Regions from separate parts of the Paenibacillus cineris genome, predicted to be linked through region 2. Evidence: a T-box and tRNA genes for the amino acid it is inferred to sense, from the RefSeq annotation. Region 2 holds a T-box; the other holds one or more tRNA genes.

Region 1 (7,796 bases), on a different contig from region 2:
GGATCGACCACGGCATTACCGTCCGCTCCGTGCAGCGGGCCCTGGACCGTCATCCGGACACCAAGGCGGTTCTCGTCATTAATCCGACGTACTTCGGCGTCTCCGCCAATCTGAAGGAGATCGTGGACCTCGCCCACAGCCGGAATGTGCCCGTCCTCGTGGACGAAGCCCACGGCGTGCTGACCCATTTCCACCCGGAACTGCCGATGTCCGCTATGGATGCCGGAGCGGATATGGCCGCGACGAGCGTGCATAAGCTGGGCGGCTCCATGACGCAGAGTTCCGTGCTGAATTTGAACACGAAGAACGGCTATGTCAATCCGCAGCGCGTGCAAACGATCATCAGTATGCTGACCACGACGTCGACTTCCTACATTTTGCTCGCTTCGCTGGATACCTCCAGACGGAACCTGGCGCTGAACGGATATGCCATGGCCCAAAGTGCCATCGACATGGCGCAGTCCGCCCGCAAGCAAATCAATGAAATTGAAGGTCTCTACTGCTTCGGCAAGGAAATTCTCGGCGGGGAAGCGACTTACGATTATGATCCGACCAAGCTGACCATCCATGTCCGCCACCTGGGCATCACCGGTTATGAGACCGAAAACTGGCTTCGCGAAAAGTATAATATCGAAGTCGAGCTGAGCGACATGTACAACATCCTGTGCCTGATTACGCCAGGGGATAACGAGGAGACCATCTCCATCCTGGTGAATGCGCTCCGCGAGCTGGCACAGACCTACTATAATGTAAACACAGCCAACGAGCTGGTTGTTAAAATTCCGGAAATTCCGCAGCTGTCCCTCATTCCAAGGGACGCCTTCTACGGGGATACGGAAGTCATTCCGTTCAAGGAATCGGCCGGACGCATCATAGCCGAGTTCATTTATGTGTATCCGCCGGGCATTCCGATCCTTCTTCCGGGAGAGGTCATCTCCCAAGACAATATCGACTACATCGTCGACCATGTGGACGTCGGACTGCCGGTAAAAGGACCGGAAGACCGGTATATCCAAAACGTCAAGGTCATTGTGGAAACCGATCCGATTTTTTAATACGCGCGGCTGTTTACCGCCTGCACCAAAAAAAGAAACCCCCGGTCCCGCTTTCGCTGCGGTTCGGGGGTTTCTTGGTGTAGGCTTGTGGCGAAATGGATTACTCCTGGTCCAACTGGGCAACCAGCTCGTTATAAGCGGCTTCCACTTTGTTCCATTCTTCTTCGTCTTCAATATTGTAAAGCATCATTTCCTCGTCCTCTTCCTCGACGCGAAGGATGATGCCGTCCGCTTCAGGATTCTCACGTTCCAGCAGCAGTGCATAAACGTTCTCGCCTACATCGAATGTTTCGACAAGAACCATTTCCACGTCTTTGCCGTTCTCATCTGTCAGCGTCAGAACAAATTCCTCATGCTCGTGATCATGGTCATGATCATGATTGCAGGCTTCGCCGTGTTCATGCTTGTGATCGCTCATTTTAACAAAAACCTCACTTATGGTTGGAATGGATCATACCACCGTATCGTATCACGTCCGCATGATCTGGTCAATTTATCCTCCTCGGAGGTTGTCAGTTCAGCGCAGTGATCACTTTTTGCGATACGAGGACGTAATCGCTGGTCTTGGTGGCTTTAATGTAGAACCCCACTTTATATTTGCCCGCGCTGCTGAAATCATACGTAAAATCGTAAGTCCGGAACCAGAAATTATCCTTCTGGCTGCCGCTCACGTCCTGAGACTGGATATCCTTGACCTTTCCCGAAGGATCCGTAATAGCCACCTTTACGCTCGCCACATCGTCCGATAAGCTGTCCACCTGGCAGAATACGTTAAACTTGAGCTTCCCTTTATTGACGTTACCGAAGACGGTATCTCCATTAAACAGAAATATATGTACGTTAGGCTTAATGAATTCAACCTTGTTCGTATCTGAATTAAACTTTACGACCCCGTCAAACTCCCGAATCGGGACATAGGTTTTGCCGTCGATGATATAGCCGCCGTCCTGGATTTCCTTGCCGTTCATCCACACCTTGACTTTCTGGGTGATCGAATCCGCAAACACAGAACCCCCCATCAGGGAAAAGGCGAATACGCATACCATAACTTTCTTCCAATTCATCTTATTCATTTCCCTCCATTTCCATCGTGATGTTGTATGTATATACGAAAAGTACAAACGCAAGTTGCGCTGTCCATACGGGCAAAACTCACATTTTTTCTCAAAAGTGAAGGAATTTTGTTCCAGAAACACAAAAAAAGCCCCACCTTGTGGGACTATAGCTCCAAATTTTTGGTTCAGTTCCTAATTTCTCTCCTTATTTCTTGGTTAAAATACAGGGCACCCCTTTGCCGACCGCACCCGGAACTCTCATCCGTGCCGCATACGCCATTCCCCGGGCACAGGGCGTTTTACAGGCCTCACATACGTCGGAGGTCACGAGCCTCATGCCTCGGATGACCTTTTCCCCTTTGGCTTGTGCCGGTTTTTTGCTTTTTCCCTTCGCCATGACAAAACCCCATTTCGCGCGTTTACAGCATATTATGGGGGTAGATGGAAATTGGGAACTGTGGTGTATAATGAAAGAAAAAAATACGAACGGCATGCTCGGCATGCCGCTCATTCACAGGAGGATCAACCGATGAGCTTGCAGCTTCAGATGCTGGGGACAGGCAGCGCTTTTGCCAAAAAGTATTTCAACAATAATGCCCTGCTCGGGGACGGGTCGTTCACTTTGCTGATTGATTGCGGAATTACGGCCCCTCTCGCCCTTCACCAACTGGGCAAAACGTTTAATGACTTGGATGCCGTGCTGATCACCCATATTCATGGCGATCATGTCGGCGGCCTGGAGGAGCTTGCCTTCCAGATGAAATATGCGTACCATCGCAAAATGAAGCTTTATATCGCTGAAGCTTTGCGTGATGTCCTGTGGGAGCACACGCTGAAGGGTGGTCTGTCCCAACCCGGTCAAATCACCTGCCTCGAGGACGCCTTCGACGTACATACGCTTCAGCCTGGGGTTCCCTGCCGCCTGTCGGAGCAAATCGAGCTGGAGCTCATCCCGAACCGTCACATTCCGGGTAAAGACAGCTTCTCCCTCTATATTAACGGCCGGATCTTCTACAGCGCGGACATGACCTTCGACCCCGGGCTGCTGGACAAGCTCGTACGGGAACGCAGCTGTGATACGATCCTGCACGAGGTCCAGCTGGAAGGACCGGGCGAGGTGCATACGACGCTCAGTGAGCTGCTATCGCTGCCGGAGCCGGTTCAGCGTATGATCCGCTTGATGCATTATGCAGATAATAAAGACGAGTTTGTAGGAAAAACCGGAGAAATGACTTTCCTTGAGCAAGGGCACGTATATACGCTGTAACCCTTGCAGGTCGATGTGGATTACGGGTGAAAAAACACAGCCGGCTGCAGAAAGATGAACCTTCTCTGCAGCCGGCTATTATTTTTGGAAGCATGACGCTCGTCTTTTATTCAAAAGTAGGCAGGTTATCGAGATTATTCGACGGATCGCCGTCGGCGTCCCCGCGAATGTACATCTCGCCGTCACGGCCTTTAAAAACGTTTACTCCGGCAATGGCGCCCGCTTTTACTTCCTGCAGCGCCTGCTCGTAATCGAGCACCCGGCCCGACGACGTTTGAAAGGCTGTCAAGTCGCCGTCACCGTTCTTTTGTACTGCGATAAATTGTTCTCTTCCCGGGTTTCCCATCGATATCCACTCCTTAAATTGTCATGATATATCAAGGTGACATATGGATATCGTTCCCTGAGAACATGGATTTATACGAAGAAATGAAGCCTACAGTGTTTTCTTCATACGGACATGCGGAATGCCCGCGTCATCGAACGGCTCCTTGGAAATGACCTCGTAGCCTTGTTTTGCATAGAACTGTTCAGCTTGGCACTGTGCATCCAGGATGGAATAGGCCAGCCCCAGTTCCCTCGCGCGCTCTTCCATCGCCATCAGCAAAATGCGGCCGAACCCGTGGGTGCGGAACTCGCGGCGAACCGCGATTCGCTGCATCTTGGCGGTATCGCTGTTATAATAAATGATCCGGCCGGTGGCCACATACTGATCCTTGTCCTGAAGGAGGATATGATGAACATTGTCGCTGATCACATCGTATTCGTCGATCTCCAGGTCGGCGGGCACGTTTTGTTCCTTGACGAACACCTCCTGGCGGATGTCCAGCGCATGTTCCAGCTGCTCGGGGGTCGTCACGTATACTATTTCTGCAGGCATCGGTTACCCTCTCTTTCATGCAATCAATATAAAAAACACGGCTGAATCATTATACAAAAAAATGATTTTCCTGTATAGTTGACTCATGAGAGCTCTATGGAAGGGAGACCATGGATCGTTATGGGCATGACCATTGCGCTGATCGTCATTTTATCAGCCATCTTGATCTATTCATTCATTTATGTCATCCAAAAAGGGTATTCGCGCAAATGGGATGAGGAATAAGAAAAACGTTTATCGACGAACACTCACGGAAGATAGACCGCGTTTTGCGGAAGTTTTTCATGCGATATAAGGAAACCGAATCTCCGATGCAAATACTTTCTTATATCTAAAAAAAGGGCCGGTGCAGTCGGAGCACGGGCCCTTGTCTTGTCCAAAGAATCAGGGCGGCGTAATAGGGCCCTTGGAATACACATCCTCGCTGACCGATTTGCCGTAAACGTCCAGCATAATCGGTGAGTCGGCCATTGTTGAACCGGGCTTGATCGGCTCCTGCGCATCCGAAAACTCACCCGCGGGGGAGCATCCGGCAAGCAGCAGGCACATCCCTGCCGCGAGCAGCCCGCCTTTGTTCGGCATACCGTGCCACTCCTTCTGTTTCGAAATATACTTTAGTTTTCGCCCGTTTGGATAGCTTCTAATCATGAGCGGCAAACAAATTGTGCATGCCATTCACCGTGAGCAAAATAAAATGATTGACAGCTAACTACGGCGCTGTTATTATATTAAATGTATCTGACTTGTACGATCTGCTAGCTCAGCTGGGAGAGCACCATCTTGACAGGGTGGGGGTCAGTGGTTCGAGCCCACTGCAGATCATCTATAGAAACCCTTGAAGCTTAAGGCTTCAAGGGTTTTTTTGTTATTTTCAGACCTGCAGAGTTTTGGCCCTGCCCCGTTAAGATAATCATCTATTTTGTTCCCGCATGGACCTCCGCCGTGATTGCTAAGGAAACCGTTACATACGATATCTCAGGTTTCACATTTTCCAACAAAGGTGGGGTAACCAAATGGGTAAATTCTTTTTCCACGAACATGATCACGGCCGTCGCTGCCATGTCCGCAAACCAAAACCAGTCGTCCTCAAAAAAGAAATCAAGAAAACGATATTCGTCAAAGTGGACTGGGAACCTGTAATCAAAAAGGTTCACAAAGAAAAGCATGTTTCCTGCCATAAGATTCACAAACAGCACCACCACTTCAAAAAACGCCACCATAAAAGATGCCACTGTCGCGATCACTTCGGTGGAGACATGTATTAATTCCGGATTTTTCGGATGAAATCAGCATGACACCTCTCTGATCGCACGCCCGGGAACTTGGTTCCCGGGCGGCATCTATTTTATAAATCACACCGAAAATCCGATAACATAGATGTTACCCATTTTACATAGAGGAGGCTTATGATGGATATCCCTGCTTTATCGATGGCCATGAGCCAGTCCCGGCTGGCTCAAAATGTGAGCATCCAGGTGCTTAAAATCGCTAAGGATCAAGCCTCGCAAGACGGTCAATCCCTGGTCAAAATGCTGGATAGCAGCGCCGTACCCCATTTGGGAAACCGTCTAGACATCCGGATTTAGCTGCTCGGCTTTCTTTTCTGCCCCTCCAGACGGAGGTTTTTTTTATTTTTCAGCACATCCGTTCAAATTATATTCATATTTTAGGTCCATATCCCCACCAATCAAACATTCGTTCTCTATCCAACAGACGAAAATTATCTTATGATAAAGATAGTTATTGATACAAAAGTCTTACCAGTATGTGGATACGGGAGAATAGTCTCATGGAAAAGGAAATTGAAATGGCGATCCGCCGCGGCCATCAATTATTCGTTCAAAATTTGGATGGTGAATCCATCACCGGCATCCCCGAGAAATCCGATGATCCGGGCACTTTAAAGATGCGGACGGTGTACGGCTCCATGTGGATTCCGCTGGATGAAGTCGGCCATCTTTCACGCCTCATTCATATTCGTTAATATTCGCTGCCCTGCCTGGGCGGCTTTATTTTTATTTACCGATTAACCTTTCGGCTCGTAAGGTGCAGGAAAATGTGGTTCAGCGGCTCTTGGAACGGTTTATCCTTACATATAAGGAACACACTATGGAAGTACCAACGATTCTACGGGAAGGACGTGTGGCGATGAATAAACCGAATGAAGAGGATCGTTTCCCCGGGGTCGACCCCATTCCGGATCCCGATCATGAAACGCCGTCATCCACGGACATGATTGAAGACGTGCTGGAAGAAGGGGCGCGGGATTTGAAGAAAGGTAAACATCCGTCGAACGGGGATTCACCGGATCATCAAGGGTGACGCGTTCCCTCACTGTTCTGGAGAATTTTCAGACACAAAATAACCCGATGCCGCCGTGGCATCGGGTTATCGTTGTTTAAGAGCGCACTGAAGCGCTCAGCAGCGCCGCCAGCTTATCCGGGTAGTCGGTGATGATACCCGCTGCCCCTGCGTCGATAAGACGCTGCATTTCCTCTTCTTCGTTGACCGTCCATGGGTGGTATACCTTACCGGCCGCCTTCGCTCCCGCCACAAATTCAGGCAGCACCGCAAAATGGTAGGCGTGCAAGGCGTCGGCTTCAACGCTGCGGGCATATTCCCACGGCTCATACAGTCCCTCCATGTACAAAATGCCGGTGCGGATTTCAGGCGCGAGCTGCTTGCAGAGCCGCAGGGAATAGTGATTGAAGCTTGAGATGACGATCCGCTCGCTCAGGTTATAGCTTCTTACCAAGTCGATGACCTTTTCCTCAAGCCCTGCATAAGGTACCTTCGTATTTTTCAACTCGATATTGACGACGGTCCCGGTGTCCTGAACCAGCTCCAGCAGCTCTTCCAGCAGCGGAAGGCGCTCCTCCCCAAAATCGGGATGGAACCAGCTGCCGGCGTCCAGCTTGCGCAGCTCTTCCAGGTCATGGTCTTTGACCCACCCGCTCCCGTTTGTCGTCCGGGACAACGTTTCGTCGTGAATCAGGACAAGCCGGCCGTCCCGGGTTAACTGAACATCGGTTTCAATCCCTGTGGCACCAAGCTCCAAACTGCGGGCAAAAGCGGCCATCGTATTTTCCGGACATACCGCAGATGCGCCCCGGTGGGCAAAATTAATAATCGAATCCAACTTCTTTCAACCTCCCGACTGGTATTCTCGCAAACCTTACCAACTTATCGTACCCGTCTTATGTAATGCGAGTATAAACCGTAGAGTTTACAAACCGCTCCATCCAAATTGATTCCTCTCTGATGGTTGTATTTTATCATGGATTTATCCCGCATATAAGGAGGTATTCGATCATGATCGTGTTTGACGTCATCGTCCATGGAGAAGTCAAAGAAACCATCCGGCCGGCCACCCAGCGGCTGCAGCATATCCTCGCCTACGTCACCGAAGAGGCCAAGATCCTCAGCAAAAAATACGGAACGGCCGTTAACTTAAGCCGGAGAATCATTTATTGACAGTAAGGGGATCGGTACTCGATCGCCTTTTTTTATGTCGATACACGCTTTTCTTTTCTCGTCTC
Region 2 (7,796 bases):
TTGTGAGAGCGTAAACCTAAGTATCATATGAAAACTGGCATGCTCCTCTTTTTAAAGCATATAAATAGAACGAGTAACGATTTTGGCTCGTGCTGTGGGGATGGCCCACGGTTAGAAATATGCCGAAAAGGAGGACGTTATTTGTGTTTGACCAGTCCTACGGTTTACGCTTTGACATTTACGAACGCATCCATTTAAACGAAGACGTGGCGGGTATCGAAGAACTCGAGGAAATCGAGCTGCTTCCGCATATTCAAGTGATCAGCCAGGACGAACAAGCCAGTCTGCGCGGGCATCTGCTCCTGTCGGGGCTGTACAGAAGCGAAGGTGAGGAAGAAGGGACGCAGCGGCTGGAGCATTTCATTCCAGTGGAGATTACGGTTCCCTTGAACCGGGTAACCTCGCTGGATGACATTGCGGTGGAAATCGAGAATTTTGACGTCGACCTGCTGTCCAAACGGAGCCTGAATATTACGGGCGTTCTTTCTCTGCGCGGCATCGAGACTCAGGCCGCGGAATCACCCGCCTGGAAAGCGGACGAATTCACGGTGGTTCATGCACCGGATGAGGACCTTCCGGAGGAAGCGGCGATCTTCGCGCAAGAGCGGGAGGAAGAACCGGCTTCGGCAGAACCGGAACAGCGTGAATTCACGCCGCCGGACGACCCTGCGCCTGTCTGGACCGCACCGGCTCCGTCCTTTACGCCGCCTCAGTCCCAAATTCAGGCAGAGCAGCTGGAACAGGTTCCGATCGAAGCCGCGGAAGCCAGTGACTCGGATGAAGCACGGGAAGCGGCAGCCTGGGAAGCCGCATGGCAAGCGGCTGCTGTTCCTCCGTCCGAGCCGGAGGAAGCGGCTGTGCCTCAGGCGTCGGATTCCCGCGAAACAGCGCCGTCTACCGCATGGGAATCTGCCCGCGAACCTGAGCGGGAAGCGGCAGCGCCTCCGCCGCAGGTGGCCGGATTATCCGCTTTACATACGGACAAGGAATCATCGGAGCGGACAGCGGAGCCCCAGTACCCGAACAAGTGGCATTTTGAGCATGAAGAGGAGTCGGAGCTGCTGCATCCGGAAGCGACGGCGGTTCAGGCGGATGAAGAGCAGGAAGAAGACATCTATTTGAACGCGGCGGGTAAAGACCCGTTCAGCGAGCCTACGTTCCCGTTTGGAGCTTTCCAGGATAAAGTTCAGCAGGAAGAACCGCCTGAAGACCGGGAAATGCGGATTGCGCTCGGAAGCAAGAAGGAACCCGAGTCCGGCGAGAAGGAAGCGATCGGCTTTTCCTCGATCTTGTCCTCAAGCCGTTCGATCAAGGAGCTTGAGTACCAGCAGGCGCAGGAGGAGCAGCAGGCTGCTGATGCCATCGCCAGCGCGGGTGCTGCTGAAGCCGATGATATCAAATGGAAGAACCTGTTCCTCGGCAGTATCTCCGAGCAGACTCCGTTCCGTAAGGTCCGGCTGTGCATCGTTCAGCGGGAGGAGACGCTCGAGACGATCGCTGACCGTTATCAGCTGACGCCGCGGGAGCTTGTGCTGTACAACCGGCTGGCGGACCAGACCGTGCAGGAAGGTCAAATTCTGTATATCCCGTAACGTTTTTGAGGCAATCAGAAGAGCTTGGCGCTTTGCGGCGCCAGGCTCTTTTTTTGTTTCCGGGATGAGGTCTGCCTGAACACGGGAAAATGGTCCTGCACTTTGGGCCAAGGGAAGTTGACTATCGACATGAAGCGCGTTATTATGGAGTATATGTTTTGCAGAAAAACATCAACGAACGTCAAATACAGAAGACATCGAATTTGGCCGAAGTTTTTCTTGCGATATGAAACGCTTCAGCTTCGCTGAAAAATGATCCATTTCACCATCTTCACAAAAACGATGAACGGGAAGAGTAGGCGGTATTGCCCTTCAGAGAGCGGAATTGCAGCGCTGGAAGATTCCGCAGGATGCAGCTGTCCGAAGTCGCCCGGAAGTTGTCGGTTTGAGCACTTGCGCCGAAAGCGCGGGAGGTAGAGCCGGCCGGCTGCAGCCGTTATCTGTACGAAGTGTTGCGAAGGCATGCGTGTTTGTGCTTGCTGTCGCAAAACAAAGGTGGTACCGCGAAAGAACAGCCTTTCGTCCTTTGAGGACGAAAGGTTTTTTGTATTTTTGGCAAAGCTGATCTTGTGATGGAGGATGAACAATATGACAGACCAGGAAAACCAAGCAACAACCGGGATGCCGACGACGTATGACCCGAAATCGGCCGAGAAGAAATGGTACAAATACTGGATCGACGGCCAGTATTTCAAAGCCGGGCAGAAGCCCGAGGCGGAGCCGTATACGATCGTGATTCCGCCGCCAAACGTAACAGGGATGCTCCATATCGGGCACGCCCTCGACTTTACCCTGCAGGATATTCTGATTCGCACGAAGCGGATGCAGGGGTACGACGCCTTGTGGCTTCCGGGCTCGGACCATGCGGGCATCGCGACGCAGACCAAGGTGGAGCAGAAGCTGCGTGAGCAGAATATTAGCCGCCACGACCTGGGGCGCGAGAAGTTCCTGGAGAAAGTGTGGGAATGGAAGGACCAATACGCGGAAACGATTCATGAACAGTGGGCCAAAATGGGCTTTTCGCTGGATTACTCCAGAGAGCGGTTTACGCTTGACGAAGGTCTGTCCAAGGCGGTTCGCGAAGTTTTCGTGAAACTCTATGAAAAAGGGCTGATCTACCGCGGCAAAAAGATCATCAACTGGGATCCGGCCGCCAGAACCGCCTTGTCCGATATTGAGGTTGAATATAAAGAAGTCAACGGCCATCTGTATCATTTGCAGTATCCGCTGAAGGACGGAAGCGGCCACATTACGGTAGCGACCACGCGTCCTGAGACGATGCTTGGCGATACGGCGGTAGCGGTTCATCCGAAAGACGAGCGCTACAAGGATATGATCGGCAAGATGCTCGTGCTTCCGATTGTCGGACGCGAGATTCCGATTATCGCCGACGAGTACGTGGAACGCGAATTCGGCAGCGGCGCCGTGAAAATTACTCCGGCACACGATCCGAACGATTTTGAGGTGGGATTGCGCCACGATCTGCCGCAAATCATCGTGATGGACGAGACCGGCACGATGAATGACCAGGCCGCGAAGTACGAAGGCATGGACCGGGCCGATTGCCGCAAGCAGATCGTTCAGGATTTGAAGGATCTCGGCGTGCTGATCAAAATCGAAGACCATGTGCACCAGGTAGGGCACAGCGAGCGCACAGGAGCCGTAGTCGAGCCTTACCTGTCGACGCAGTGGTTCGTTAAAATGCAGCCGCTCGCGGAAAGAGCCATCGAGGCGCAAAAGGCGGGCAAAGGGGTACGCTTCGTTCCGGATCGTTTCGAGAAAACGTACCTGAACTGGATCGAAAACGTCCGGGATTGGTGTATTTCCCGTCAGCTGTGGTGGGGACACCGGATTCCGGCTTGGCACTGCGAATCCTGCGGCGAGATCCACGTAGCCCATGAGGATGTAACTCAATGCTCCAAATGCGGAAGCACCGAGCTTACGCAGGACAACGACGTTCTGGACACTTGGTTCAGTTCGGCGCTGTGGCCGTTCTCTACCCTCGGCTGGCCGGAGCAGACGGTGGATCTGGAACGTTATTATCCGACAAACGTGCTCGTTACGGGCTATGACATCATCTATTTCTGGGTAGCCCGGATGATCTTTACCGCGCTGGAATTTACGGGCGAAATTCCGTTCAAGGACGTGCTGATGCACGGACTGGTCCGGGATTCCGAAGGACGGAAAATGTCCAAGTCGCTCGGCAACGGCGTTGATCCGCTCGACGTCATCGAACGGTACGGCGCAGATGCGATGCGCTACATGATCTCCACGAGCAGCACGCCGGGGCAGGATCTGCGCTTCCGGTGGGAACGCGTGGAGCAGGCGCGCAACTTTGCCAATAAAATCTGGAATGCCTCCCGTTTCGCTCTGATGAATCTGGAAGGATTCACATATGACGACATTGACATAAGCGGAGAGCTCAGCACGGCGGACCGCTGGATTCTCCACCGCCTGAACGAAACTTCCCGTGACATTACGCGTCTAATAGATGCCTACGAATTTGGTGAAACGGGCCGGCTCCTGTATAACTTCATTTGGGATGACCTCTGTGACTGGTACATTGAGTTTGCCAAACTCTCTTTGTACGGAGACAATGTGAGCGCCAAGAAAACGACGCAGTCGGTGCTTAGCTATGTGCTGGACCGCACGCTGCGGATGATTCATCCGTTTATGCCGTTCATCTCCGAAGAAATTTGGCAGCATCTGCCTCACGAAGGGGAAACGATCACGCTTGCGGCATGGCCAGAGTATGATCCAGCCTTCGAGGATGCCGAAGCTGCAGCCGAGATGTCGCTGCTGATGGATGCCATCCGTGCCGTTCGCAACATCCGCGCAGAGGTTAATGTTCCGATGAGCAAGAAGATCGAGCTGATGCTGAAGGCGGGCGACGAGCAAGTGCTGCAGATCGTGAACCGGAACGAAGTATACGTTCAGCGCTTCTGCAACACCTCGAGCTTTACGGCAGGTCTCGACCTGACGACGCCGGACAAGGCGATGACCGCCGTGATTACCGGTGCCGAGCTGTACCTGCCGCTTGCCGGTCTAATCGACATTGACCAGGAGATTGCGCGGCTGGAGAAAGAGCTGCAGCATCTGAACAGCGAAGTGCAGCGGGTGGAGAAAAAGCTGGCCAATGAAGGCTTCGTGGCGAAAGCGCCGGCAAAAGTCATTGAAGAGGAGAAGGCCAAGATGGCCGACTATTCCGATAAACGCAGCAAAGTCATCGCACGGATCGAAGAGCTGAGAGGCTGATCACGACGCAGCAGAAACTTAACTAAAATTCAGAAGGTGAATGGTATGGGGGATCAATTGGAAGCCGGACGGGAGGCTTCTCTGCGCACATATGAAGAGGCGGCGAATTGGATTAACGGTCTGATTCCGTTTGGGATCAGACCGGGGATGCAGCGGATCGAAACGTTAATGGAGAAGTTCGGGAACCCGCACCGGAGGCTGAAATTCATTCATGTCGCCGGTACGAACGGGAAAGGGTCGACATGCGCTTACTTGACCCGTGTACTTCTGCAAAGCGGTTATTCGGTAGGCACGTATACTTCGCCGTATATCACCAAATTCACGAACCGCTTTCAGTACAACGGGGAAGACATTCCGGAGGAGGTGCTGCTCTCCCTGGCGAACCGCCTGTACCCTGCGGTGCAGGAGATTGCGGCCACGGAGCTCGGATCGCCGACGATGTTCGAAGTGTCCACAGCTCTGGCGATCCTGTATTATGCCGAGGAATGCTACCCTGACGTGGTTGTATGGGAGACCGGGCTCGGGGGAAGGCTGGATGTAACGAACATCGTTCACCCCATCGTCTCCATCATCACCAATGTCGGGATGGACCACACCGATATTCTTGGCGATACGCTTGTGGAAATCGCCACGGAAAAGGCCGGCATTATCAAACCAGGCGTTCCGGTGGTCAGCTGCGTGAACCAGCCGGAAGTCATTGAGGTGCTGAAGCAAAAAGCCGAAGAGTGCCGCGCCACGCTGTATTTGGCGGGAGAGCAGTTCACCTACGAATATATCGGTTTGGACGGTTCGTTGCAGACGTTCCATTTCAAAGGTCCTTTCCGCGAGCTGGGTCTGAGCATCGGGATGAAGGGCGAGCACCAGATTGCCAATGCCGCCGGCGCGATGATGGCGCTGGAAGTGCTGCGGCAGTACATGGCTTTTGTCATGGACGATGAGGATCTGCTGAAGGGGTTCCGGGATACGAAGTGGGCCGGCCGGCTCGAAGAAGTGGGCGATTCTCCGCGGATTGTTCTGGACGGGGCGCATAATCCGGAGGGGCTGGAGAGCCTCAGCAAGAGCCTGCAAAGGCATTATCACTTTAAACAGTTAAATTTGATGATGGGAATGCTGTCAAATAAGCATCATGAGTCCTCTTTGAAGCATATACTTCCAATAGTGGATACGCTTATCCTGACCGAGCCGGATTTCCGGAAAAAAATGGACGCTGATGCTTTGCTGGACATTGTGGAGCGGCTGAAGCATTCTCACGGCAAACCAGGTTTGCAGATCATCGTAGAACCGGATTGGAAACACGCGCTAGACATACTTAAGTCACGGACAGAACCGGGGGATTTGGCAGTGGTGTCCGGCACGCTGTATTTGATTTCTGATGTGCGGGCAGCCCTGCTGGGTCAGACCGATTCTGAAAAAGGTTGGTGAAAATCTGTTGAATTCTGAACATGTTCATTTTATCGGTATTGGTGGCTACGGGATGAGCGCCATCGCACGGGTTATGCTGGAAATGGGATACACGGTCACGGGTTCGGACGTGGCTGCCCAGGAATTAACGGAAAAACTGGCTGCCAAGGGAGCCAAAATTTATATAGGTCATACGGCTGAGCAGGTTCACGGAGCGGATTTGGTCGTCTATTCGACGGCGCTTCCCAAGGACAATGTGGAACGAAGAGAGGCGGAGCATCTGAACATTCCGATCCTTCACCGCTCGCAAATGCTGGCCAGATTGCTGAATGAGCGCAAGGGCATCGCCGTTGCTGGGGCACACGGCAAGACAACTACGTCGTCCATGATTGCACTTGCCATGGAGGAATGCGGCGCAGATCCGACGTTTATTATCGGCGGGGAAATTATGAACGTTGGCACGAACGCCAAGGCCGGCAAAGGGGACTACGTGGTGGCTGAGGCGGATGAGAGCGACGGCTCCTTTTTGCAGTACCATCCGTGGCTCGGCATCGTGACGAACATTGAGGCGGATCATCTTGAAAACTACGACGGCGATTTTGAGAAGCTGAAGAGCGCTTATGTGCAGTTTTTGAGCCAGATTAAGGAAGACGGCACGGCCGTCGTCTGCGCTGATGACGCGAATATCCGTGCGATCCTTCCTTCGATCCGCTGCAATGTGGCCACCTACGGGATCGATTCCGATGCGGAATATACCGCCGAGGATCTGGTCCTGGGCGACCGTCACGCATCCTTCACGATGAAGCATAACGGACAGACGCTGGGAACCGTCGAGCTTTCGGTTCCGGGACGCCACAACGTCTATAACGCCATGGCCACGGTGATCGCCTGCCTGAAGGCCGGGATTCCGTTCGAATCCATCGCTGCGGGCGTTTCGAAGTTCCACGGCGCCAAACGCCGTTTCCAGGTGCTCGGCGAGAAGAACGATATTCTGATCATCGACGATTACGCGCATCACCCGACGGAGATCGAAGCTACCATCAGCGCCGCCAAGGCTACGGGCAAAAAGATTATCGCCGTGTTCCAGCCGCAGCGCTATACACGGACCTTCTTCCTGCTCGATGCATTCAGCCGGGCTTTCGGCGGAGCCGATGAAGTGATCATTACCGACATTTATTCGCCAGCCGGAGAGAAGCAGATCGAGGGCGTGAGCTCTTCCAAGCTGGTTGATTTGATCGTCAAAAACAGCAATGCGGGCGCCCGTTATTTGCCGACGAAGGAAGATGTCCTGAACGATCTGAAGCCGCGGCTCCAGCCAGGGGTGCTTGTCCTGACTATGGGGGCAGGCGACATTTGGAAAGTCGGGGCGGAAATCGCCAAGACAATGTAAGGAATGCCTCTGCCGGATGGGCACGGGCTGCATAGGATCATGACCGAAGAAACCGTAATTCCCTGATTCTGAAAGGGGATTACGGTTTTTTTGCTCTTGTCATTTTCGTGAGGGCAATCAAACATAACTTCTGGAAATCTATCATATATACATAGTAG

What was found. A T-box is a leader RNA that pairs with one kind of tRNA and senses whether it is charged. The one in region 2 lies ahead of KI379_RS31765 (valine--tRNA ligase), so its partner is inferred to be a tRNA-Val.
Region 1: it encodes a tRNA-Val, which carries the amino acid that the T-box ahead of KI379_RS31765 (valine--tRNA ligase) is inferred to sense. The anticodon was not compared.

Annotation. Positions count from the first base shown of each region.
Region 1 is NZ_BORU01000001.1:4,099,411-4,107,206, forward strand. It holds gene KI379_RS19095 (aminotransferase class I/II-fold pyridoxal phosphate-dependent enzyme) at 1-1,055, shown strand, start outside; gene KI379_RS19100 (DUF1292 domain-containing protein) at 1,156-1,473, opposite strand; gene KI379_RS19105 (copper amine oxidase) at 1,568-2,119, opposite strand; gene KI379_RS19110 (MBL fold metallo-hydrolase) at 2,640-3,377, shown strand; gene KI379_RS19115 (DUF3892 domain-containing protein) at 3,484-3,723, opposite strand; gene KI379_RS19120 (GNAT family N-acetyltransferase) at 3,814-4,257, opposite strand; gene KI379_RS19125 (hypothetical protein) at 4,642-4,839, opposite strand; tRNA gene KI379_RS19130 (tRNA-Val) at 5,007-5,079, shown strand; gene KI379_RS19135 (hypothetical protein) at 5,172-5,489, opposite strand; gene KI379_RS19140 (YjfB family protein) at 5,664-5,843, shown strand; gene KI379_RS19145 (hypothetical protein) at 6,047-6,241, shown strand; gene KI379_RS19150 (hypothetical protein) at 6,406-6,579, shown strand; gene KI379_RS19155 (glycerophosphodiester phosphodiesterase) at 6,656-7,396, opposite strand; gene KI379_RS19160 (mechanosensitive ion channel protein MscL) at 7,570-7,731, shown strand; gene KI379_RS19165 (hypothetical protein) at 7,764-7,796, opposite strand, start outside.
Region 2 is NZ_BORU01000005.1:517,447-525,242, forward strand. It holds gene KI379_RS31755 (RluA family pseudouridine synthase) at 1-14, shown strand, start outside; gene KI379_RS31760 (LysM peptidoglycan-binding domain-containing protein) at 144-1,592, shown strand; T-box leader at 1,866-2,122, shown strand; gene KI379_RS31765 (valine--tRNA ligase) at 2,181-4,847, shown strand; gene KI379_RS31770 (bifunctional folylpolyglutamate synthase/dihydrofolate synthase) at 4,893-6,269, shown strand; gene murC (UDP-N-acetylmuramate--L-alanine ligase) at 6,274-7,638, shown strand.